4 regions of the Pseudomonas sp. 24 E 13 genome follow, and region 1 is predicted to be linked to each of the others. Evidence: predicted binding sites of a transcription regulator. Region 1 holds the regulator's gene; each other region holds the start of a gene.

Region 1 (5,607 bases):
GGCAGCACTCCACCAGCTCATGGAGCTGGAGGAAGCCGGCGCCCCCTTTTACAGTGTGAAAACCGCGAAAAATTGCATTGAGCAGGTTCGCATCATCCGGGCGGCTTTCCAGCTCGACCAGTTGTTCGGACAGTTGCTCTAAAATTTCGCCGGCCTCTACAAGGAAATCCTGAAGGATTTCTTCATCGGCGCCGAAGCTCATGTGGGTGCTCCTTAGAAGCCTAAACTGGACAGCAAATCGTCTACGTCATCTTGACCGGATACGACGTCTTCACGTTTATCGGCATGAATCTGCGGACCTTCACCCTTGGCGAGATGTTTTTGTGGATCTTTTTCCGAGAGGATCGCTTCGCGGTCATGTTCGATGCCGGCAAAACGGTCGACCTGACCGGCCATGAGCACCAGTTTGAGCAGGTTGCTTTCCACTTCGGTGACCAGTTGGGTCACCCGCTTGATCACCTGGCCTGTGAGGTCCTGGTAATCCTGGGCCAGCAGAATATCGTTGAGGTTGCTGGCCACCGTGCGGTTTTCCTGCTCGCTGCGCGACAGAAAACCGTCGACGCGACGCGCCAGCTCACGGAACTCTTCAGCCCCCACTTCGCGGCGCATGAAGCGGCCCCAGTCCACGCTCAGGGCGTGGGCTTCGCTGGCCATGCCGTTGACCAGGGGCGTGGCGTTTTCCACCAGGTCCATGGTGCGGTTGGCCGCCGCCTCGGTCAGCCTGACCACATAGGACAAGCGTTCAGTGGCATCGGTGATCTGCGAAATCTCTTCGGCCTGGGGCATGCGCGGGTCAATCTGGAAATTGACGATCGCACTGTGCAGCTCGCGTGTGAGCTTGCCCACTTCCTGGTACAGGCCGCGGTCACGGGTCTGGTTAAGCTCATGGATCAACTGCACCGCGTCGGCGAAATGGCCTTTTTCCAGGCTGTCGACCAACTGGTGAGCATGCTTTTTCAGGGTCGACTCAAAGTCGCCCAGTGTTGTTTCTTTATGCTCCATAGCTCCCCCGCGATGGCATTAGCCGTGGATGCGTTCGAAGATTTTTTCGATCTTCTCTTTCAAGGCCAATGCTGTGAATGGCTTGACCACGTAACCGTTGACCCCGGCTTGGGCGGCTTCGATGATCTGTTCACGCTTGGCTTCGGCGGTCACCATCAACACCGGCAGGCTGCGCAGTTTTTCATCGGCGCGCACATGGCGCAGCAAATCGATACCGGTCATGCCCGGCATGTTCCAGTCGGTTACCAGAAAGTCGATGCTGCCGCTGTTGAGGATCGGAATCGCCGTAATGCCGTCATCCGCCTCGACCGTGTTAGTGAACCCAAGGTCACGCAACAGGTTTTTTATGATCCGCCGCATCGTTGAGAAGTCATCAACGATGAGGATTTTCATGTTCTTGTCCAATTCGACCTCCAAGCAGTCTTAAACGCGCCCAGCACCTGGACGCGCCACTTCAATCAACAGGCGTTACACAAAAAGGACTGCCCAGGGCACCACGGAGCGAATCCGCGAAGGCCGAAACCTTCGCGGTAGCATCTGCAGTGTCCCCACACTGCCTGTCAGCGCGCGCGCCACTCTCCCAACCGCCCCCGCAAGCGGGCCGCGCACTGGCTATGCAACTGGCTGACACGCGATTCGCTGACCCCCAGGACCTCACCGATTTCCTTGAGGTTCAGCTCTTCGTCGTAGTACAGCGCCAGCACCAGGCGCTCACGCTCCGGCAGATTGGCAATGGCGTCCGCCAATGCTCCCTGGAAACGCTCATCTTCCAGATCGCGCGACGGTTCCATATGCGCACTCGCGCCGTCCTCGTGCAGCCCTTCGTGTTCGCCGTCCTGTAACAGGTCGTCGAAACTGAACAGGCGGCTGCCCAAGGTATCGTTCAAAATCCCGTAATAATCGTCGAGACTCAATTGGAGTTCGGCCGCAACTTCATGATCTTTAGCGTCACGACCGGTTTTTGCTTCAATTGCGCGAATTGCGTCACTGACCATGCGCGTATTGCGGTGTACCGAACGCGGCGCCCAGTCCCCTTTACGCACCTCATCGAGCATCGCGCCACGGATACGGATACCCGCATACGTCTCGAAACTCGCGCCCTTGCTCGCGTCATATTTGGTCGACACTTCGAGCAGGCCGATCATGCCGGCCTGGATCAGGTCTTCAACCTGCACGCTGGCAGGCAGGCGCGCCAGCAGGTGATAGGCAATGCGCTTGACCAGGGGCGCATAGCGCTCGATCAATTCGCCCTGGCTGTCACGTGCCGACTTTTTGTAAAGGTTGTAGCCGCTTGATGTCATAGCACAGGTCCCGCGCTCGTCTGATGCACCAGTCGCTCGACGAAAAACTCCAGATGCCCCCGAGGGTTGGCAGGCAACGGCCAGGTATCGACCTTCTGGGCAATGGCCTTGAATGCCAGTGCGCACTTCGAACGAGGGAACGCTTCGTAGACCGCACGCTGCTTTTGCACGGCCTTGCGCACACACTCGTCGTAGGGAACGGCGCCGACGTATTGTAAAGCCACATCGAGGAAACGATCCGTGACCTTGGTCAACTTGGCGAACAGGTTACGCCCTTCCTGCGGGCTCTGGGCCATGTTGGCCAGCACGCGAAAGCGGTTCATGCCGTAGTCACGGTTGAGCAGTTTGATCAGGGCGTAGGCATCGGTAATCGAGGTGGGCTCGTCGCACACCACCAGCAGTACTTCTTGCGCTGCGCGGACAAAGCTGACCACCGACTCGCCGATCCCGGCGGCGGTGTCGATCACCAGCACGTCAAGGTTGTCGCCGATATCGCTGAAGGCCTGGATCAGGCCGGCATGCTGCGCCGGACTCAAGTGCACCATGCTCTGGGTGCCGGAGGCGGCCGGCACGATGCGGATCCCACCGGGCCCCTGCAGCAGCACGTCGCGCAGCTCACAGCGGCCTTCGATCACATCGGCCAGCGTGTGTTTGGGGGTCAGCCCCAACAGAACGTCCACGTTGGCCAGGCCCAGGTCAGCATCCAGCAGCATGACGCGACGGCCAAGCTCTGCCAGGGCCAGGGACAAATTCACTGACACGTTAGTTTTGCCGACGCCACCTTTGCCGCCGGTCACCGCGATCACCTGTACGGGATGCATGCTGCCCATTTTATTTCTTTACCTTGTCTTGCTTAGACGCAGGCTACATGGCTTGGCCGCGTGTATCGCTTGCAGACCATCGATGTAGGTACATTTCACGGTGTTCATCCTGCCTCATCCCACCCGTTTTGCCGGGTTGTGATAAAGGTCGGCGAACATATCAGCCATCGCTTCCTCGCTAGGCTCGTCTTGCATTTGCACGCTGACAGCACGGCTGACCAACTGATGACGGCGCGGCAGATGCAAATCATCCGGAATCCGCGGCCCGTCGGTCAGGTAGGCGACCGGTAGTTCATGACTGATTGCCAGGCTCAGCACTTCGCCCAGGCTGGCGGTTTCATCCAGTTTGGTCAGGATACAACCGGCCAGGCCGCAGCGCTTATAGCTGTGGTAGGCAGCGGTAAGAACCTGTTTCTGGCTGGTGGTTGCAAGCACCAGGTAATTTTTCGACTTGATGCCACGCCCGGCCAGGCTTTCGAGCTGCATGCGCAGGGCCGGGTCGCTGGCTTGCAGGCCGGCGGTATCGATCAACACCACGCGCTTGCGCAGCAGCGGGTCGAGGGCGTTGGCCAGGGACTGGCCCGGGTCGACGTGGGTCACCGGCACATTGAGGATGCGGCCCAGGGTCTTGAGCTGTTCCTGGGCGCCGATGCGATAACTGTCCATGCTCACCAGCGCGATGTTCTGCGCGCCGTACTTGAGTACATAACGGGCGGCCAGCTTGGCCAGGGTGGTGGTCTTGCCCATGCCGGCAGGACCGACCATGGCGATCACCCCGCCCTCTTCCAGGGGTTCGATCTCCGGGGTGGCGATCATGCGCGCCAGGTGCGCCAGCAGCATGCGCCAGGCTTGGCGTGGTTCTTCGACTTCGGCAGTCAGCGCCAGCAGGTCACGGGACAACGGGCCGGACAGGCCGATGCGTTGCAGGCGACGCCACAGGTTGGCCTGCTGCGGCTTGCTGCCTTGCAGTTGCGTCCAGGCCAAAGAGCCGAGTTGCACTTCGAGCAGCTCGCGCAGGCCGTTGAGTTCAAAGCGCATCGAATCGAACACACGCTGATCGACTGCGGCGGCCGGGGCTGGCGCGGCGGGACGTGGCGGTTCGACGAACGTAGGTTCCACCAGCGGCTCGGAAGCGGTCAGCGGCAGGCCGGCGAACAACTGGCGATTGGTGGTGGCGTCGCTGTCGCCGCGCATGCTCAATTCGGCCTGGGCCGAGACGATGCGCGAAGCGGTCTTGCGCAGCTCGTCTTCAAGCTCCATGTTCGGCACGCGCGGGGCCAGGGCCTGGGGGGTGTAATCCAGGGCAGCCGTCAGCTCGACACCGCCGGCAATACGGCGGTTACCGATAATCGCGGCATCGGCGCCCAGCTCATCGCGGACCAACTTCATGGCCTGACGCATATCGGCGGCGAAAAAACGCTTTACTTGCATAACCCACTACCCTCAGCCGTTGGGCCCTACTGTCGCGACGATAGTCACTTGCTTATTGTCAGGAATTTCCTGGTAAGCCAACACGTGCAAATTCGGTACTGCCAGGCGTCCAAAGCGCGACAACATCGCGCGGACCGGACCGGCCACCAGCAGAATCACCGGCTGGCCCTGCATTTCCTGGCGCTGCGCGGCTTCGATCAACGAACGCTGCAGCTTTTCAGCCATGCTTGGCTCCAGCAAAACCCCTTCTTCCTGGCCTTGCCCTGCCTTCTGAATACTATTGAGCAATATCTGTTCCAACCTTGGCTCCAAGGTGATAACAGGCAGCTCAGACTCAACGCCTACAATGCTTTGCACGATTGCGCGGGACAAACCGACGCGCACCGCAGCCACCAGCGCGGCAGTATCTTGACTCTTGGCGGCGTTGTTGGCGATGGCCTCGGCAATGCTGCGAATGTCCCGTACCGGCACTTGTTCGGCGAGCAAGGCTTGCAGCACCTTGAGCAACTGCGACAGCGACAGCACGCCCGGCACCAGCTCTTCGGCCAGTTTCGGCGAGGCCTTGGCCAGCAAACCCATCAATTGCTGGACTTCCTCGTGGCCGATCAGCTCGTGGGAGTGCTTGTAGAGAATCTGGTTGAGGTGGGTGGCGACCACGGTGCTGGCGTCGACCACGGTGTAACCCAGCGATTGCGCCTGGCTGCGCTGGCTGACTTCGATCCACACCGCTTCCAGGCCGAAAGCCGGATCTTTGGCGGTAATGCCGTTGAGCGTACCGAACACCTGCCCCGGGTTGATCGCAAGTTCGCGGTCGGGGTAGATCTCGGCTTCGGCCAGGATCACGCCCATCAAGGTCAGGCGATAGGCGCTGGGGGCCAGGTCGAGGTTGTCGCGGATATGCACGGTGGGCATCAGGAAGCCCAGGTCCTGGGACAGCTTCTTGCGCACACCCTTGATCCGCGCCAGCAGCTGGCCGCCCTGGTTGCGGTCCACCAGCGGAATCAGGCGGTAGCCGACTTCCAGGCCGATCATGTCGATCGGGGTCACGTCGT
Region 2 (5,607 bases), on a different contig from region 1:
GCTTCAGAAGGATCTGCCAGCCCCCAATGAGCCTTGAGCGCCGGGCCGAAGAAAATCGGGCAGGCTTCGCCGGCAGCCCGATCGCAGACTGTGATCACGATGTCTGGTGGCGACCCTTCAAAGGCATCGGATGCTTTACTGCTAAGGCCTTCAGTAGGGATACCAGCTGCTTTGAGCGTTTGAATCGCTCGCGTGTTTACCCGGCCACTTGGGAAGCTTCCGGAACTGACGGCTTCCATTCCGTCAGGAGCAAGGTGATTGAACACCGCTTCGGACAAAATGCTCCGGCAGCTGTTGTGGGTGCACATGAATAGGACTTTCATCGTGATCTCCTGGAATCAAAAGCTGAGGCGCAAAGCCAAGGCGCTCAGGGTGGCAATGAGGATTGGAAGCGTGAGCACCACACCGGTCTTGAAGTAGTAACCCCAACGGATGGTGATGTCTTTTTTAGCCAGCACGTGCAGCCAGAGCAGTGTGGCTATTGGCGCAAACCACTTCGTGCGATGACGCCGCCAAAGGAAATCACCCCGTTCAGCGAAGTGCAATACGAATAGAAACGAAGATCGTCGATTGCTGGTTATGAGCAGGTCTATAGGCTATTCACTTGCACATCGACGCCTGATGAATGCTTGAGCTGCTGAAGCGAAAGAAACAAGTCTTAGCTGCGGGAACGGCCATCTCCGGCGGCTATCAGTTATTGTGTTTTTGAGATACTCCGTTCGTAAGCGTCTGCCAAAGTCACCTTGTATGACTCAGAACGGTATAAGCAGTCCTTCAGAAAGCCGTAGGACGGCTGATAATCCATGGCCTGACCTCATCCGGCGTCATGAAAAGCCTCGTTTATCGCGTTGAGCAAAGTAGCCCTTATAGGCGCGTCACCCTCTCACCTACCAATCCTCAAATACCCGAAAGTCATTCTCTCGGGCATTTGAGCATCCGGTAAAAAAACTTGTAACTCAGTTCACCTTGAACCGTCCCACCAGCCCCTGCTGTTGCTCGGCCAAGCGGGCTAACTCGCGGCTGGTGACGGCGGTTTGTTCAGCACCGGCGCTGACCTGGATAACCAGAGTGTTGATGTCGTTTACGTTGCGGTGGATCTCCTCGGCAACCTGACTCTGTTGTTCTGCCGCCGAGGCGACCTGTATGTTGCTGTCGCTGATGGTCGCGATGCCCTCGGCTATTTCTTCTAGCAACTCCCCTGCGCGCACTACGTTGCTCGCGCCTTCTTGAGCCTTCCCTAGAGTTTCCTGCATGGAAGTGGCGGCACGGTCGGAGCCGGATTGCAGATTGGCGATCATCTTCTGGATACTGACGGTGGAATCCTGAGTCTTTTTGGCCAGATTCCGCACCTCATCGGCGACCACGGCAAATCCACGACCCTGCTCACCGGCACGGGCAGCCTCAATGGCAGCGTTCAAAGCTAGCAGATTGGTTTGCTCTGCTACACCACGAATCACATCCAAAACCGAGGAGATGGAATAGCTTTCACCCTTGAGCTCCTCAATGATTCGGGATGTTTGTTCGGCCTGAACCTCAAGCCCTTTGATCAAGCTGATGGTGTTCTCGATTTCAGCCTTGCCCTGCATAGTGCTGGCATTAACGCGCTGCGACATCTCTGCGGCGTCGGTGGTGCTGCGCGCCACGTCTTTGACCGTGGCGCTCATCTCGCTGATGGCAGTGACCACCTGATCGGTGCCTTGACGCTGCTGGACGACGTTATTGCTAGTTTGCAGGGCCACAGCCGAAGACTGCTCGGCGGCGGTCGCGACCTGCGCCGTGGCACTCCCGATCTCACGGATCACTTCACCGATCTGTATGGCCATGTTATCCAGGTTACGCGAGATCTCGCCAAACTCGTCTCTGCCGGTGTAACGGGTTCTGGCAGTTAGGTCACGCGTGGATAGCGAAATAAGGGTGCGGTTCACGTCGACCACAGCGATTTTGATATTGCGAATAATCACCGAAGCGAGCCACAGCACCGCAATCAAAATCAGAATGACGGTGGCTATTGCGACATACAGACTGCGCTGGGCATCGGTACGCGCGACATTGGCTAGGCTCACGACCGTCTGGCCCAGTTCAGCCTCGACCTGAGCCATCATGTCGATACGGCTGGTGGAAAGGTTGAACCAGTCTTCGGGTTTGATATTAAGCGGATCGCCTAGAGGCGTATCAAATCCGAGTTTTTGCAGGCGAGCTACATCGACGGATGCGGGCTGTTGTAGAACCGCATCCAGCTTATTTTTGAACACGGCAGGAGCCCAGCGTTGAAAGGCCTCGAAATAGCCGGAGAACTCGCCCATGTTGCGGCTGAAACGTGACAACAGCGGCGCATCAAAACGGTTTTGGTTGAATGCCAGGCCAAGCAGTACACGCTCTCGACCAGAGCGCTCTTTCATGTCTACGAACTGATTGAGTGAACTCAGCCCACGCAGGATTTCCGGATCCTCAATGCTGGTTTCCAGTGAGTAAGAGAAGCCGATCAAATTTTTGATAAGATCGGTGAATCGGGTGCCGGACTCGCCGTTATTGATTGCGAGCGTGTCCACCTGCTGACGCAGTCCGGCCAAACCATCAATTGCGCGCAGCATCTTGTCAGGCGCGATAAGACCCTCGGTCGATTGCGCATGCATCGCGCTCACCGCACGGTCGGTTTCTTGGCGTAAGACTTTCAACTTGTCCTGCATCGTCTTACCACCGCTGCCCAGAAACACGCCGCTTGCGCCGCGCTCACGCTGGATAGTGGTTACTACGTCACTGAGTTTCTGCGCGGTGCCGGTAGCGGTGACCGCTCGGTTCATCTCGCTCAGTGTCTCTCGTTTGTCAGCTACAAAAATCCCGGCGAAGACCAGAAAGCCCAACAGGGGAAACATCAAAATAAGCAGTAGCTTTGTACTCAAAGGAGCATTTCTAAGCATGGCAGGCCTCAGGGCTTGAAGATGTTGTTTAAAGCTATCCAAGGCGAACGTTCTATGAAGTCGACGTCTGATAGAGCCCAGGATGGTTCAGTAGTAGCCTGCCGTAGCCAGTTTTTTCTCCGTTCGGAATGTTTCGGCTGAAACCAGCAAAGCTTTACCTGTATCTGCACAGGATTAGGGGCATGGTCGTCATGATTAGTTCAAAGTTGCTGAGCACCGGGAGCTACCCGTAAGACACTTGCTGACTCCTCTCTGAGCTATGCTGGGTCGTAGTCAAGGAGTCCATGTAGATGCCCGGTGAATACTCGCTGTCAGATGTTTTGGAAAGGATGTACCAAAACCAACTCGCTCTCGAAGCGGCGCTCATGGAGCTGACCCTCCAGGTGGAAGCCCAGGGATATGCCGAAATCGGCGACAACGTTCGTGGCGCGCTCTACACAATTGGCGAGAACGCGGGCCACATAAAACAAGGCTTAGCGCGTCTCAGCAAGCTCCCATGAGGCAGCCACTATTTGATTTTGATCTCAAGCGTGTGTCACGTGAGCACTACATTACCGGCAAAGCTGCGATCAATTTTTCACATCCTGAAAGCACGACGGGCGGGTGGCATTTTCTGTCGTATTTCGACCGGGAGGCTGGGGTCGTCAAGGTATCGTTGGCGGACATTCATTATCCAGATACCACCGACTTTTTTGGCGATGCGGGCGTAACTGACCAACTGTTTCAGCGTGGTTGGTCGGAAGGGGGGGCGAAAACTCTTTATGGCTGATCACTACCGAGCCGTAGCCGACATGATTGCGAAATGGGGCACTCAGCGGAACGAAACATTGCAGCGTTGAAATTGACGAGTGGTTTCCGGCGTCAAATGATAAAACGGTTGGTAGACCTTATTACTAATGAGATGCCGAAGATCTGCCATCGTGCAAAATCGGAGAAAGCTGAAATCTGGTTAAACTCGCAAACGAGCCGTTCTATTTGCAGGTAAACCAGGCATCGCCAGCAGCCCTCTTACACATTGCTTCAAGCTGATTTCCGGTCGCCGATGGTGAGTGAAGGAGGGGGTGTGGCAAGGACAATCACCCGCCCTGACTTGCAGGACTTACAGTTAGTTGGCTATTCGATTGAGGTTCTGTCAGTGGCACCCAGCGCAACCCCAGCCCCTTAATCAAATAGCGATTAGTCCGGTCAAAGTCCTGATCGTCCGAGACGGTGAAGCTGCCTGAGCGGAAGGATATGAGATTCATCTCCAACAAAAGAGTAATGGCCGGGCTGATGGCCGACCGAGGCACACCTGTCAGATCCATAATCCTGTCGTAGCTGACGATTGTAAGCCCATCGCGCCCTGTTAAATCTGCTTCAGAACGACGATCTTTGGTAAGTGTCCGGTAAAGTCATCTGGCTTTTTCCACGTTTTCGTTTATGACGGCCTACCGACAGGAAGGTCATCGAATATGCCTATCGGGAAAGTTCACATGCCATTGCTACCATTCCGATTTCAAACAAGTCAGTTTTGAAAGGGATTTCACCGATTTCTTGGAAACCGAAACCCTCATAGAATCGCCGCGCATTTGAGTTGGTCTTGAGTACGTCAAGCCACAGCATGCGTTCTCCGCGCTCTCTCGCTCGGCTGCAAATGAAGTGCAGGAGTTGTTTCCCATATCCTCGTCCTGCTTCGGATTTGAGAAAGTAAATTTTTTGAAGCTCCGCACCCAATTCACCAGTTAAAGGCGCAGGCGTTGACCAGTTAACTTTGGAAAAGCCTACGACCCTATCGCTTTCGTCTGAAGCTATAAGCCACAAATGGCAAGCGGAGGATTCGAGTGATTTGCCGAGCGAGTTAGGGGAAAAGTCTTGATTAAGAAAGTCTTGCATGCCGGAGAGAGACCAGATGTCCGAAAAATGCTCTTGGTAGGTCTCACAGCCGATTTCACGTAGAACATCTAGGTCGGCTTTAGTAGCTTCACGAATATTAATCATATTTCTCACCGGTATATTTGCATACACACGAGCATCAGACCCCGCGTAAGTAGCTAGATCGGCTGCCACCTATGCGGCAGCAATTTGTCAATTTCACTTGCCCGCTGCGTCGGTAGACGCGTGAGAACGTTTTTCAAATAAGCATACGGATCATGCCCATTGACCCGCGCAGACTGGATCAAGCTCATGATCGCCGCCGCCCTTTTGCCGCTGCGCAGCGACCCAGCAAACAACCAGTTCGACCGCCCAAGCGCCCACGGCCGGATCAAGTTCTCGATCTGATTGTTGTCGATGGGCACAGCACCATACCCCAGGTAGCGCGTCAGCGCTAACCAGCGTTTAAGGCTGTAATCCAGGGCCTTGGCCGTAGCCGAGCCCTCTGGGACAAGTTCTCGTTGCGCCAGCATCCACTCATGCAGTTTTTCAGCAATGGGCACCGCCGTCTCCTGGCGTAGTCGCCAACGGTCTTCATCGCTCATTTCCTTGGCGTGTCGCTCGACTTCGTACAGCCCACCAATCGAGTGAAGCGCCTGCTCCGCCAATTGGCTTTTGTTGGCTACATGCAAGTCAAAGAACTTACGGCGTGCATGGGCCATGCAGCCGATCTCGGTAATGCCCAGCTCAAAGCTGGCTTTGTAGCCGGCAAAGTCATCACAGACCAGCTTGCCGTTCCAGGTGCCCAAGAAATTACGCGCATGTTCGCCAGCACGGC
Region 3 (5,607 bases), on a different contig from region 1:
GCGCCTTTCGCGATGTTCAGGGTAGATTCAGCACGGTCAGTGCTGTTACGCATTGAACTGACTGCTTTTTGGGTACCGCCTTGAATTCTGCCAACCATGCGTTCAATTTCGCTGGTGGACTGTTGAGTGCGATGGGCCAAAGCGCGTACTTCATCGGCGACAACCGCGAAGCCGCGACCGGCTTCACCGGCCCTGGCCGCTTCGATAGCTGCGTTCAGCGCCAGCAGGTTGGTCTGATCCGCCAAGCCACGAATCACGTCCAGAACCTTGCCGATGTCGCGGGACTCTTCCGCAAGATTACCAATCAGATCGGCGGTGCTTTGCACATCCCCGCTCATGCGTTCGATAGCGTTGACGGTTTCGTGAACCAGATCCCGGCCATCGCCTGCTGACGCCGTCGCGTTTTTTGACGCCTCGGAAGTGCTCACTGCGTTACGCGCCACTTCTTCGACGGCGCTGGTCATTTCGTTGACTGCAGTCGCAGCTTGCTCTATTTCGTTGTCCTGCTGCGCAAGGCCACGGGCGCTTTCATCGGTAACTGCGTTCAGCTCCTCGGCAGCGGAAGCCAGTTGTGTTGCGGATCCGGAAATACGCATCAAGGTATCGCGCAGTTTCTCTTGCATCTTTTGCATGGCGAGCAGCAACCGGCCCGCTTCGTCAGTGCCATCAACCTTTATCGGTCGGGTCAGATTACCTTCGGCGATGGTTTCAGCCGCTTCAAGTGCCAACGCTATCGGTTGGGTGATGCTCTTGGTCAGCATCCAGGCAAACAGCATAGTCAGTAGCGAGGCAATAATGAGGAGGCCGACAACCCAGTTGAACGCAGAGCTGTACTGGTCAGCAGCGGATTGATTGATGATAGCCAGCTGGGCGTTATTGAAGTCAGTAAGCTTATTCAACGCTACGTTGATCTGCTCAGCGTTAGCCGCAGATTCGGCGTTCAGCACGCGCGTTAGCTCCTGCAGATCGCCAGCCCGACTGAGGGTAACAAGGCGCGTTTCAATTTTGCGATATTCACCCATCAGCCGCATATAGTCGTTGTAGTCGGATTGCTCTACAGGAGATGAAATCAGTTTGGCGTATGCTGCCTGCGACTTGTTAAGTTGTTGGTTTTGTTCCTCAAGTAATTCGATGGTCCTGTTCTGAATATTCGGTTCGCGATCAGTCAACAGCCGATGCGATAAAACCCGCATACGGACGCCCGTCACCGTGAGAGCATTCAGGGTCTGAAAGCTAGGGACGCCATTTATCGCGATATCGTCGCCAGCTGCTCGGATCTTGCTCATCTGAGACAAGGCGAAGAGGCCGAGAATCAGCATGAGCGCGCCTATCAGGGAGAACCCCAGAAATGCGCGCGGAGCAATGTTAATTGTTCTTATTGTCATGGTTTTCCCAGATCGTGGAATGTGCTCCCCGCAAGCAGCGGCGGATGGCCCAGCGCATAAGTTTTTATCGGTCGCTTGATGACACACTTGAGCGAAAACAGCTGTGTGCCGCATATTAAAACTGATATTGCCCACTCACCAACTTGCAGACATCGACTGATGGTGGCCCGATGCAGCCCGATGGCGACAATCTTCAACCCAAACGACCTGGACGCGACGTTCGTTCAGTTGGTAGAGACGCGCTAACAAGGTTGCATATTTCTCTTGCAGAATCAGTTCTAGAGGCTGCAGCAGCGTGGTAGAAGATGCTGTGCATAATGGTACTCAAGGATAGGGGATGGTCGGTTCGATGCCGGCGAACACCGCGCCAGCGCCGTCGTAAGTCGCTTCGCCGAGGAAAGCATGCTGTGTCACCACCATGGAGTCGCGTACGATCCATTGCAGACGATTGTCATTGAAGATGGCTGCAGTCCCCGCCAGTCGATAAGCCTTCATGACTACGTCCGCTCCGGTATGAGCGGCATGGGTGGCGCTGAGGCGTAATAAGTTAGTCTGCTGCAGGGTCACCGCATTACCGGCGATGAGCGAAGCCCATACAGCTTCGGCGGATTCGTAGAAAAACGCCTGGGCGCTTCGCAGCATCGCCTCTGCCTTACCCAGTTCGCTGCGATAATAAGCTCGATCACCCAAGCGCGGGGCACCGGTGACAGTCTTGGTGCTGCCCGACATTGCGATCACCAAGTCCAGTGCTGCGCGTGCCAGCCCAAGGTTAACGGCGGCGTGAACTTGCGCCTGGTAGGAAACGGACGGGTAATGATAGAGGGGCTCGTCAATTGTGGAGGCACTGCCCCGCACGAAAGTCCACTCGCGTTGGATGTTCTTTTGGTGCAATTTGAGGTCATGGCTCCCCGTCCCTTGCATCCCGACAACATTCCAGTTGTCGACGATCTGCACTTCGCTTGCCGGGAACACAGCGGTCAGCGGTTTGCCTGCCGTCGGTCCTCCACCGTTGGCCGATGTGCCACCTATGCCTACACCAATCCAGTTGGCGCCTTTGCACCCACTAGCAAACCGCCAGTGCCCGCTGACTTCCCAGCCATTTTCAGTCTCTTTGGCGGGTTGTAGAGGGTAAAGGCCGCCAGCATAGACCTGGTCTGGCCCGTTGGCATAAATCAACGCTTGGGTTGCCGGGGGGAGTGCCGCCAGGTAGATGTTGGCTGAGCCGAACGCGGTCACCCAACCGACCGAACCGTCGGCTTCGGAAACCCGCTCTACGATGCGTAGGAACTCGGCTGGAGGCAGCGCATCGCCACCGAAACATTTGGGAGTACTGGCGCGGAAGATACCCACTGCTTTCATTTTTTCGATCATGTCTAAAGGGACATGGGAGCGTTGGTTAAACTCGCTGCGACGCTCGGCAATCTCCGCAATCACATCATCCAGGGAAACCGCCTTGATGCTGATTGGAGCGCCTTTACGTGTGTCACGATAATCGAAATTGTTTTTGCTGTTCATGTTTATTGTTCTCTGGCTAGGGTGTTTGCATACACGTTCAGAATGCGTGGACTGATAAGAAAAAATCAAATTCGAAATATGAATAAGGTAAATAATCCGTGGGAATTAACTGTCGTGCCATGCGCCTCTAAAGGGGAGGGCGTTTAAGTGCGACGGCTATTCCTGCTGTCAATAGTGCGTATGAGTAAAGCGAATTTGACCGAATGAACAATCCCTCTCAACATGGATTCACCAAGTCAATAATTAACAGGTGAAGGTTATGGTTAGCGATCAATCAAAACAACATTTCCGGCAAGCGCTGTCATTGTTGTCTGCGGCGGTGAATATCATTACTACCGATGGCCCCCATGGTCGCTTCGGATTAACTGCGAGTGCGGTCTGTTCGGTCACTGATACGCCCCCAACATTATTGGTTTGCATCAACCGTAACAGTTCAATTCATGAAGCGTTGCTGGGCAACAGGGCGTTGTGCGTAAATATACTGACCGGTGATCTGGAGGGTGTTGCGCGACAGTTTGCTGGTATGACCGACCTGCCGCCTGCTGAACGTTTTGCCGGCCAGGATTGGCGGACAGGCTCCTCGGGCCTACCGGTGTTGAACGACGCCCTAGCAAGCCTCGAAGGAAACATAGTAGATATCAAGGAAGTCGGATCGCATTCGGTATTATTTGTAGAAATTAACCAAATTCAGGTCCGTGAAGAGGGGGAGAGTCTGATTTACTTTGGGAGAAACTTTCACCGTCTGGGGCGGGCTGCAGCCGTCAACGTACAGACGTCGGCATCCTGAATAATTGCAGTTCCCCATTCGTGGGTTACAGGGTTTATAAAGAATGCTCGCACGCCTCATTTCATATGAACTCCAGTATGGCTGCCGGAGGCAAACAGACTAATGATTAACCGGCGCAGCCAGGTTATCCCGGCATCCGATAGGAAACGGCTATGGCAATAAAGTCCCACCGAGATAGGTGGCAATTCGATGGGCAGACTCAGCAGCCGATAGCGCTGGTCGTGGTTTAGCTGCATGGCAATGGCACGCGGCAGAATCAATGCCAGATCAGTGTTGGCAACGATTTTCGGGGCAATCGTGAAGTTAGGCACTTTCAGAGCGATTTCGCGAGCAATGCCGGCCTTTCCGAATGCTGCATCGGCGGTTACGCCATGGCCGGTAATATTGCTCGAAACGTCAACATAGCGCAGGGCGAGTATGTCCTGAACGCTCAATTCATCTTCCTGAAAAGGATGGCCGTCGCGCAACAGACAAATGAATTCGTCGTCTAGCAAGTTTTCGTGGATGCACTCTTCACCAAGCTCTACCAGATAGCCTATCGCGATATCTATATCACCTTTGCGCAATGCCATAGCCAGTTGCTCTATAGGCATTTGACGCACATCCAGGCGTACTTTCGGCGCCTCGCGCGCTAGCACTTCCATCACCGTCGGTAGCACATAAAGTTGCGACATATCCGACATGGAGATGCGAAAAGTACGATCCGCTGTTTTCGGTTCAAAGTTCGAAAACATCATTAATGCGCTTTGAATAATAATCAGCGCATGTTCAATGGGGCCGTGCAGGCGAATAGCTGCGTCAGTCGGCTCCATCGACGTTGCTGTTCGTACGAACAGCGGATCGTCAAACACATCGCGTAGTCGACGCAGTGCGTGACTGACGGCGGGCTGGCTGAGGTGTAGGCGTTCGGCCGCGATTGTCAGGCTGCGGTATTCCCAAATAGCCACAAAAGTCCTGAGAAGATTCAGATCGATCGTGGCCATGTTGATGTGCGTCATTTATTTACCACGAGCCTTACGCGTGATGCTGGAAAAGACGCCGTCGCGGTATATCCAAGCATGTATCAGCGCTGCGCAAAGATGTCCTAACACAAGCAGAAACAGAACCCAGGCGAATAACCCATGTGCGGCCCGAAACCAAGCGTAAAGCGCGGAGCTGACAGGAGCAATGGGTGGAAGGTTCCAGCCCGCGAACATGGTGACAGGCCAATTTCCGGCAGAGAGCGTGGCCCAACCGAGCAGTGGCAGGCAGAGCATCAGCAAGTAGAGCAATAGATGCGAAACATGCGCCGCCATTGCCTGCCAGTACGGTACGCTGGCAGGCAATGGCGGCGTGGTGCTTAAAAGCCGATTGCCTAGACGCAGGATAGCCAAAAGAAGAATGGCGATTCCCAGAGGCCTATGAAGATCAATGAGCCAGGGACGCAGGCTCAGAGAAGACATCATGCCTACACCTATAAATAGCATAGCCAGGATAAGGACAGCCATGAGCCAATGGAGAAGCCGTGCCGCGAAGTTGAAACTTTGCACACCGGTGTGCTTCTGCTGGGTATGCATTATTTGATTTCCTTTTTGCCAACCGCGTCAGTGGCTTTACCAAAACCTATTTCTCGTAATCGGGCGTTATAGGACTGGGAGTAAATACCCGCACGGGCTGCAAGCACCGGATCGTCTGAAAGCGCTATTCCTGAAGGTACAAGCGTCGGGTCAAAGTTAATGTCACGACATGCCCCATGAGTTTGCTCTACCACCTGGTTGACCTCTAACGTCCCAGCGATTACCTCCTTGCGGTTGCTCGGCCATGGTTGAGAAGGGTCGTTCACCGGATCTCCCGCCTCGGCCAGTTGGAATACCAGATCCCAGTACAAGGGTGCTACACCCACACGCTGAGTTATTTCATCAAACAGGAAGTCATGACTGG
Region 4 (5,607 bases), on a different contig from region 1:
ACGGCTGTTGGTCATGTTCAAGGCGAAGGCGCCGTTTTTGGTCTTGTCCTGCTGTGCGGCGAGCACGGCGGAGAAGTCCAGGTCCCGAGCCTTGTAGTTCGGGGTGTCGGCGTTGGCAATGTTGTTGGCCAGGACTTCGGCACGCTGGGCGCGGAAGCCCAGGGCTTTTTCGTGGATACCGAGCGCTTTATCGAAGCTGATGCTCATGGCGGAAACCTTTAGGCTGACCTGCTGTTCGTTAGCAGGGTTATAGCAAGGTGCATGCCAATGTGACCAAGCCCCGTATATCAAGGGCTTGCAGAGAAATTGCCGGCGGCAATGCCAGAAAAGCGGCAAGTGCTTTCCGCGTGGCGCCAGTAAAGCGGCAATGGAAGGATTGCCGCTACCGTTGAAAGTGCCGCGAAACAAATGTGGGAGGGGGCTTGCCCCCGATAGCAGTGTGTCATGTCATGAATAGCTGACTGACCCACCGCCATCGGGGGCAAGCCCCCTCCCACATTTTTTACCGGGTAAACGTTGTTATTTGGCCTGGTAGATGATTCCCGGGCTGCACTGCACCATCTGGTAGTGATCCGGCAAGCCGTTCAAGGCTTCCGACGCGCCAAGGAATAGATACCCGCCGCGCTTGAGCGTGCCATGAATGCGCAAGAGGATGTCCTTCTTCACTTCGGCCGAGAAGTAGATCAGCACGTTGCGACAGAACACCATGTCGAACTTGCCCAGGCTGGCGTAGCTGTCGAGCAAGTTGAACGAGCGGAACTCGACGCGGTTCTTGATCGGCGCCTTGATCGCCCAGCGCCCTGCCCCCTTCGGGTCAAAATAGCGCTGCAAACGTTCCTGGGACAGGCCTCGGCCCAGGGCCAGGCTGTCGTACTCACCGGTCTTGCAGTTGGTGAGCATGCTGCCGGAGAGGTCCGTCGCCACAATTTGCGCGCCGGCTTTCAACTGGCCCATGTTGGTCCGCTCGAACTCGTCGATGGTCATGGAGATCGAATAAGGTTCCTGTCCCGAGGAGCATGCCGCCGACCAGATGCGCAGGCGCTGGCCCGGGCTGGCCTTGATGGCTTCGGGCAGCACTTTGTTCTTGAGCACCTCAAAGGGGTAGGTATCGCGAAACCATAAGGTTTCGTTGGTGGTCATGGCATCGACCACCATCTCCTTGAGCCCGCTGCGCGGCTGCCCCTGGATACGCTGGACCAGCTCACCCAGGGATTTGATGCCCTGCTGTTCCATCAGCTTGTTGAGACGGCTGGATACCAGGTACTGCTTGTTTTCACCGAGCAATATGCCACAGGCTTTTTCCAGGAAGACCCGGAACTGTTCGAAATCCAAATTACCCGTAGACAATGGTACCGCCTCTTAAATCGTGTGACCGCCAGGAGAAATGCCCCTAGCCGTGATCTGCTGCCTTGATCCGGTCGACTACCCGGGATGCGAGGTCATCAGGCCGGAATTTGGCCAGGAAGTCATCTGCACCGACCTTCTTGACCATGGCCTGATTGAATACCCCCGACAACGAAGTATGCAGGATGATGTGCAATTTTTGCATGCGTGGATCGTTGCGTATTTCAGCCGTGAGGGTGTATCCGTCCATTTCCGGCATTTCAATGTCGGAAATCATCATCAGGAACTCTTCTTCCGGCTTCTTGCCCTCGTCCACCAACTTGCGCAGGTAATCCAAGGCTTGGCGCCCATCATTAAGGGCTACGACCTCGACGCCAACGGTTTGCAGGCAACGCGTGACCTGCTTGCGCGCGACAGAGGAGTCGTCCACGGTCAACACGCGCAGGGATACCGCCTTGTGTGCCGTCTCGGCATCCACGACCCCGACGGAAATCGTTTCCGAGGTGGGCGCAACCTCGGCGAGGATTTTCTCCACGTCGATGATCTCGACCAACTGGTTATCCACCCGCGTCACCGCCGTGAGGTAATGATCGCGCCCGGTGCCCTTGGGCGGCGGATGAATCTCTTCCCAGTTCATGTTGACGATACGTTCCACCGAGCGCACCAGAAACCCCTGGGTCTTGGTGTTGTACTCGGTAATGATCACGAACGGGCTCTCGCGGTCCTGCAAACCAGAGGACCCGGTGGCCATTGCCAAGTCAAGAATGGGGATGGTCGCGCCACGTATATTGGCAACGCCACACACCACCGGACTGGACTTGGGCATGATCGTCAGCTTGGGACACTGCAGCACTTCGCGCACTTTAAACACGTTGATCCCGTACAGCTGCTTGCCGTCCAGGCGAAAAAGCAACAACTCCAGGCGATTCTGCCCTACCAGCTGTGTGCGCTGGTTTACTGAATCCATTACACCTGCCATGCCCAGACTCCTAAATCCCAGAGGTACGATGCGTACCCAACACTAAACGGCACGAGCTTTGCTATTTGGTTGGCTATGGATATTAAAACGACAGTTTCCCGACGCGCTTGCCGCCCAAAGTATCGCAGATTGCTCTGCGCCGCGATGGCGCTGCTTGTCTGGGGCGTGGGCGTCACCGCTCGCGCCGACAACGTCACCCTGCCTGATCTCCTTATCGGCGTCACCCAGGGCTTTCTTGAATACACTGTAGAAGATTATCTGGAGACCACCCAGACACCGGGGCGCTATGAGATCCAGGTCAATCAGTTGGACCCGCGCCTGCGCATGCCGATGTGTGACAAGGAATTGACAGCCACCCTGGAAAGCCCGGCCCAGCCCATTGGCCGTGTCACCGTAAAAGTACGCTGTGAAGGCGCCTCACCCTGGACGGTGTTTGTACCGGCTCAAGTCAAATTGTTCCGCGACGTCGTCGTGGTGGCACGGCCGTTGAAGCGCACCGGCATCATTGGCGATGACGACGTTGCACTGCGTGAACGGGATATCAGCCTGATCAACCAGGGTTACCTGACCTCCCTGGACCAGGCGATCGGGCAGCGCCTCACCCGACCAGTGGTCACCGACCAAGTGATTACCCTGGTTCACCTGGAGCAGGCTGAAGTCATTCGTAAAGGTGACCAGGTCGTGATTTCCGCCAGCAGCGGCGGGTTGAACGTAAAAATGCCGGGGGAAGCGCTGTCCAACGGTGGCATGAGCGAACAGATTCGCGTCAAGAACCTCAACTCCAACCGCGTGATCAAGGCGCGAGTGACAGCTCCGGGCCAAGTCGAGGTGGCGTTATAGATGACTGGTACGGGGCGCCAGGTTTTCCTACACTGTGCATAGAGTGCTCCGTGCGGAGATTTATTGTCATTCGCGCCTAAAGTTTGTCCGGGTATTGCCGAAAACATGGCAAGCGTCCAAATACCCAGAGGTTTTTTGATCATGGTCATTGATTTCAGCCGTTTAAATAACACCCCGACGACGTCAGGCACTACGCGTACTGCCGGCAAGGAAAACGTAGAAGCCAAGTCCCAGCCCCTGCCGGCCAAGGCAGAGCAGGCGAGTGCGAGCCAGAGTGGGGAGTCGGTTCACCTGAGTAATGAGGCTCAGCAGTTGCAGAAGGTCACTGACTCGCTGCGCGATCAACCGGTTGTCAATAAAGCCCGCGTGGCCGAGTTGAAACAGGCTATCGCCGATGGCAGTTACACAGTCGACAGCAACCGTGTAGCCAGCAAGCTGCTTAACTTCGAAGCCGAGCGCTAGGCAAAGGCCTGCGCTGGGCTTCTGGACGCTTAAAACCCAAGGCCAGCCATGCACCACGACGAACATTTGCTTCAACTGATCATTGATGATCTGGCGCCGACGCAACAACTGCTCGAGCTGCTAAAAGAAGAGTCCCTGGCCCTGTATGGCCGGGATATGCCTTTGCTCGAAGAAATACTCGCGCGCAAACAATCGCTGATTGTGCTGCTCGAACAGCACGGCACGAAGCGCAGCGAGATCCTCAACAGCCTGGGCCTGCCCGCCGATCACGACGGCCTGGCACAGTTGGCAAGCCATTCCTCGGTCGGCGATCAGTTGCTGACGCAAAGCAAAGCGCTCAATCACCTGCTCACCCAGTGCCAGGAAGCCAATCTGCTCAACGGCCAGTCGATTCAGCTACAGCAAGCCACCACGGCCAATCAGTTACGTATTCTTCACGGCGGCGAGCCCCCGGCCCTGTATAACGCCCAGGGGTCCACTTCACGCCTGGTCAAGCCAAGCACCCGCAGCCAAGCCTGACAGCGGTTCAAAGCGCGGCCTATCCAAGGTGCGCTACATACTGGCAAAATGCCGGTTCTTGCGTGTAGTCGTATTTTCCTGGAGATGGAACAACCGTGTTCAACGCCCTTAATGCGGAAGATGCACCGCAGCCACCCAAGGTTCTTACCACACCTTTGGAAATCGCCAGCACGCTGCGGATGCTCCAGGAAAGCCATGATCCATTGATCATCACTTTCCACGAACGCAGCCAACGCTTCCAAAGCTACCTTGTGGACATCGACCGGGACAGCAAGACGCTGGTGCTGGACGAAATGATTCCGCGTGACGGTGAACGTCACCTCGAAAATGGCGAACCCTTCCGCGTCGAAGGTTTTCATGACGGTGTCCGGGTCGCCTGGGAGAGTAACGGCACGCTGAGCATCAGCGAGAAGGATGGTCACCGTATCTACAGTGGCAGCATGCCCGGTGAGGTGGTCTATCATCAGCGTCGCAATGCATTTCGCGCGGCACTGAAATTGGCGCAGTTGGTCAATATCGAATTGGGCGGCGAAAAGCTCAAGGCTCCGGTCAACGGCAAGTTGCTGGACATTTCCGCCACTGGATGCAAATTGCGCTTTGAAGGCGACATCGCCGAACGCCTGCAACTGGGGCAGGTCTACGACCGCTTCATCGCCGCGCTGCCATTCGGCAACATGACTACCGCTGTCGAGTTGCGTTACCTGCATTTCGAAGACAGGATCAACACCACGTTTGCCGGCGTGCGCTTTCATAACATGAGCGGTTTGGTGCAGCGCCAGGTAGAACGCTTTGTGTATCAGCTGCAGCGTGAAGCTCGACGCTTCGACAAGGACGACGACTTTTAAGCCTCGAACGCTGAAGTGAAAACGGGCAGATCCTGATAGGGTCTGCCCGTTTTCCGTTCAGGGGCGCGCTCTGCTCAAGTCGTGGGGATGGTCTTCCGAGTCTGTCGACTCAGGCGCTACCTCGACAGCCGGCTCGTCGACGACAGGTTCTGGGTCCGGTTCAGGAACAGTGGCCTGCATCTGCTCTTGCACCACCTGTTCATCTACCCGCGGGTCAAGGGCTGCCACCAACGGCGAGCTGGACATACTGTCAGGCATCGCCACGTGATGCAGCGGCGCATCGTCTACCTGATGCAAGTTGGTCACCGCCTTCGGCCGTATGCGCCATACCAGGATCAACGCGCAGAGGCTGAAAAACGCGTACAGCATCTGGCTGCCGAACAGCTTCATCACCACACCTGCCAGAAGCGGGCCGATACTGGCGCCCACTCCGTAAGTCACCAGCAACATGGCCGTCAGCGAGACCCGGCGATCACCTTCTACGTGGTCGTTGGAAAAAGCCACGGCCAACGGGTACAGACAAAACTGCACAAGTGAACAAAAGAAGCCCGCTACGAACAGCACTTCCAACGGAACCTGAGTCATGATCGCCAAGGGCAATGCCGCCACTGCCAGACA

What was found. Region 1 encodes FliA, which starts transcription of late flagellar genes. Its sites were predicted from a motif close to CTAAAGTTTNNNNNNNNNNNGCCGNTAA; they were not measured.
Region 2: a site for FliA is predicted at 3,049-3,076, ahead of BFP90_RS10980 (methyl-accepting chemotaxis protein). Genes of this name have one in related genera too.
Region 3: a site for FliA is predicted at 1,450-1,477, ahead of BFP90_RS22425 (methyl-accepting chemotaxis protein). Genes of this name have one in related genera too.
Region 4: a site for FliA is predicted at 3,240-3,267, ahead of flgM (flagellar biosynthesis anti-sigma factor FlgM). Genes of this name have one in related genera too.

The regions. Positions count from the first base shown of each region.
Region 1 is NZ_CVTO01000027.1:5,961-11,567, reverse strand. It holds partial or broken gene BFP90_RS01040 (Hpt domain-containing protein) at 1-202, opposite strand, end outside; gene BFP90_RS01035 (protein phosphatase CheZ) at 214-1,002, opposite strand; gene BFP90_RS01030 (chemotaxis response regulator CheY) at 1,021-1,395, opposite strand; gene fliA (RNA polymerase sigma factor FliA) at 1,563-2,303, opposite strand; gene fleN (flagellar synthesis regulator FleN) at 2,300-3,133, opposite strand; gene flhF (flagellar biosynthesis protein FlhF) at 3,239-4,555, opposite strand; gene flhA (flagellar biosynthesis protein FlhA) at 4,568-5,607, opposite strand, start outside.
Region 2 is NZ_CVTO01000110.1:30,593-36,199, reverse strand. It holds gene BFP90_RS10985 (arsenate reductase ArsC) at 1-323, opposite strand, end outside; partial or broken gene BFP90_RS27310 (ArsB/NhaD family transporter) at 339-482, opposite strand; gene BFP90_RS10980 (methyl-accepting chemotaxis protein) at 957-2,873, opposite strand; gene BFP90_RS10975 (hypothetical protein) at 3,209-3,418, shown strand; partial or broken gene BFP90_RS29155 (hypothetical protein) at 3,415-3,903, shown strand; gene BFP90_RS10965 (GNAT family N-acetyltransferase) at 4,374-4,895, opposite strand; partial or broken gene BFP90_RS10960 (IS66 family transposase) at 4,949-5,607, opposite strand, start outside.
Region 3 is NZ_CVTO01000150.1:198,562-204,168, reverse strand. It holds gene BFP90_RS22425 (methyl-accepting chemotaxis protein) at 1-1,385, opposite strand, end outside; gene BFP90_RS22420 (acyl-CoA dehydrogenase family protein) at 1,710-2,900, opposite strand; gene BFP90_RS22415 (flavin reductase) at 3,160-3,687, shown strand; gene BFP90_RS22410 (LysR family transcriptional regulator) at 3,744-4,685, opposite strand; gene BFP90_RS22405 (cytochrome b) at 4,686-5,243, opposite strand; gene BFP90_RS22400 (catalase family peroxidase) at 5,243-5,607, opposite strand, start outside.
Region 4 is NZ_CVTO01000076.1:1,170-6,776, reverse strand. It holds gene flgB (flagellar basal body rod protein FlgB) at 1-207, opposite strand, end outside; gene cheR (protein-glutamate O-methyltransferase CheR) at 520-1,347, opposite strand; gene BFP90_RS04035 (chemotaxis protein CheV) at 1,391-2,323, opposite strand; gene flgA (flagellar basal body P-ring formation chaperone FlgA) at 2,399-3,163, shown strand; gene flgM (flagellar biosynthesis anti-sigma factor FlgM) at 3,305-3,625, shown strand; gene BFP90_RS04020 (flagellar protein FlgN) at 3,674-4,144, shown strand; gene BFP90_RS04015 (flagellar brake protein) at 4,240-4,989, shown strand; gene BFP90_RS04010 (MFS transporter) at 5,047-5,607, opposite strand, start outside.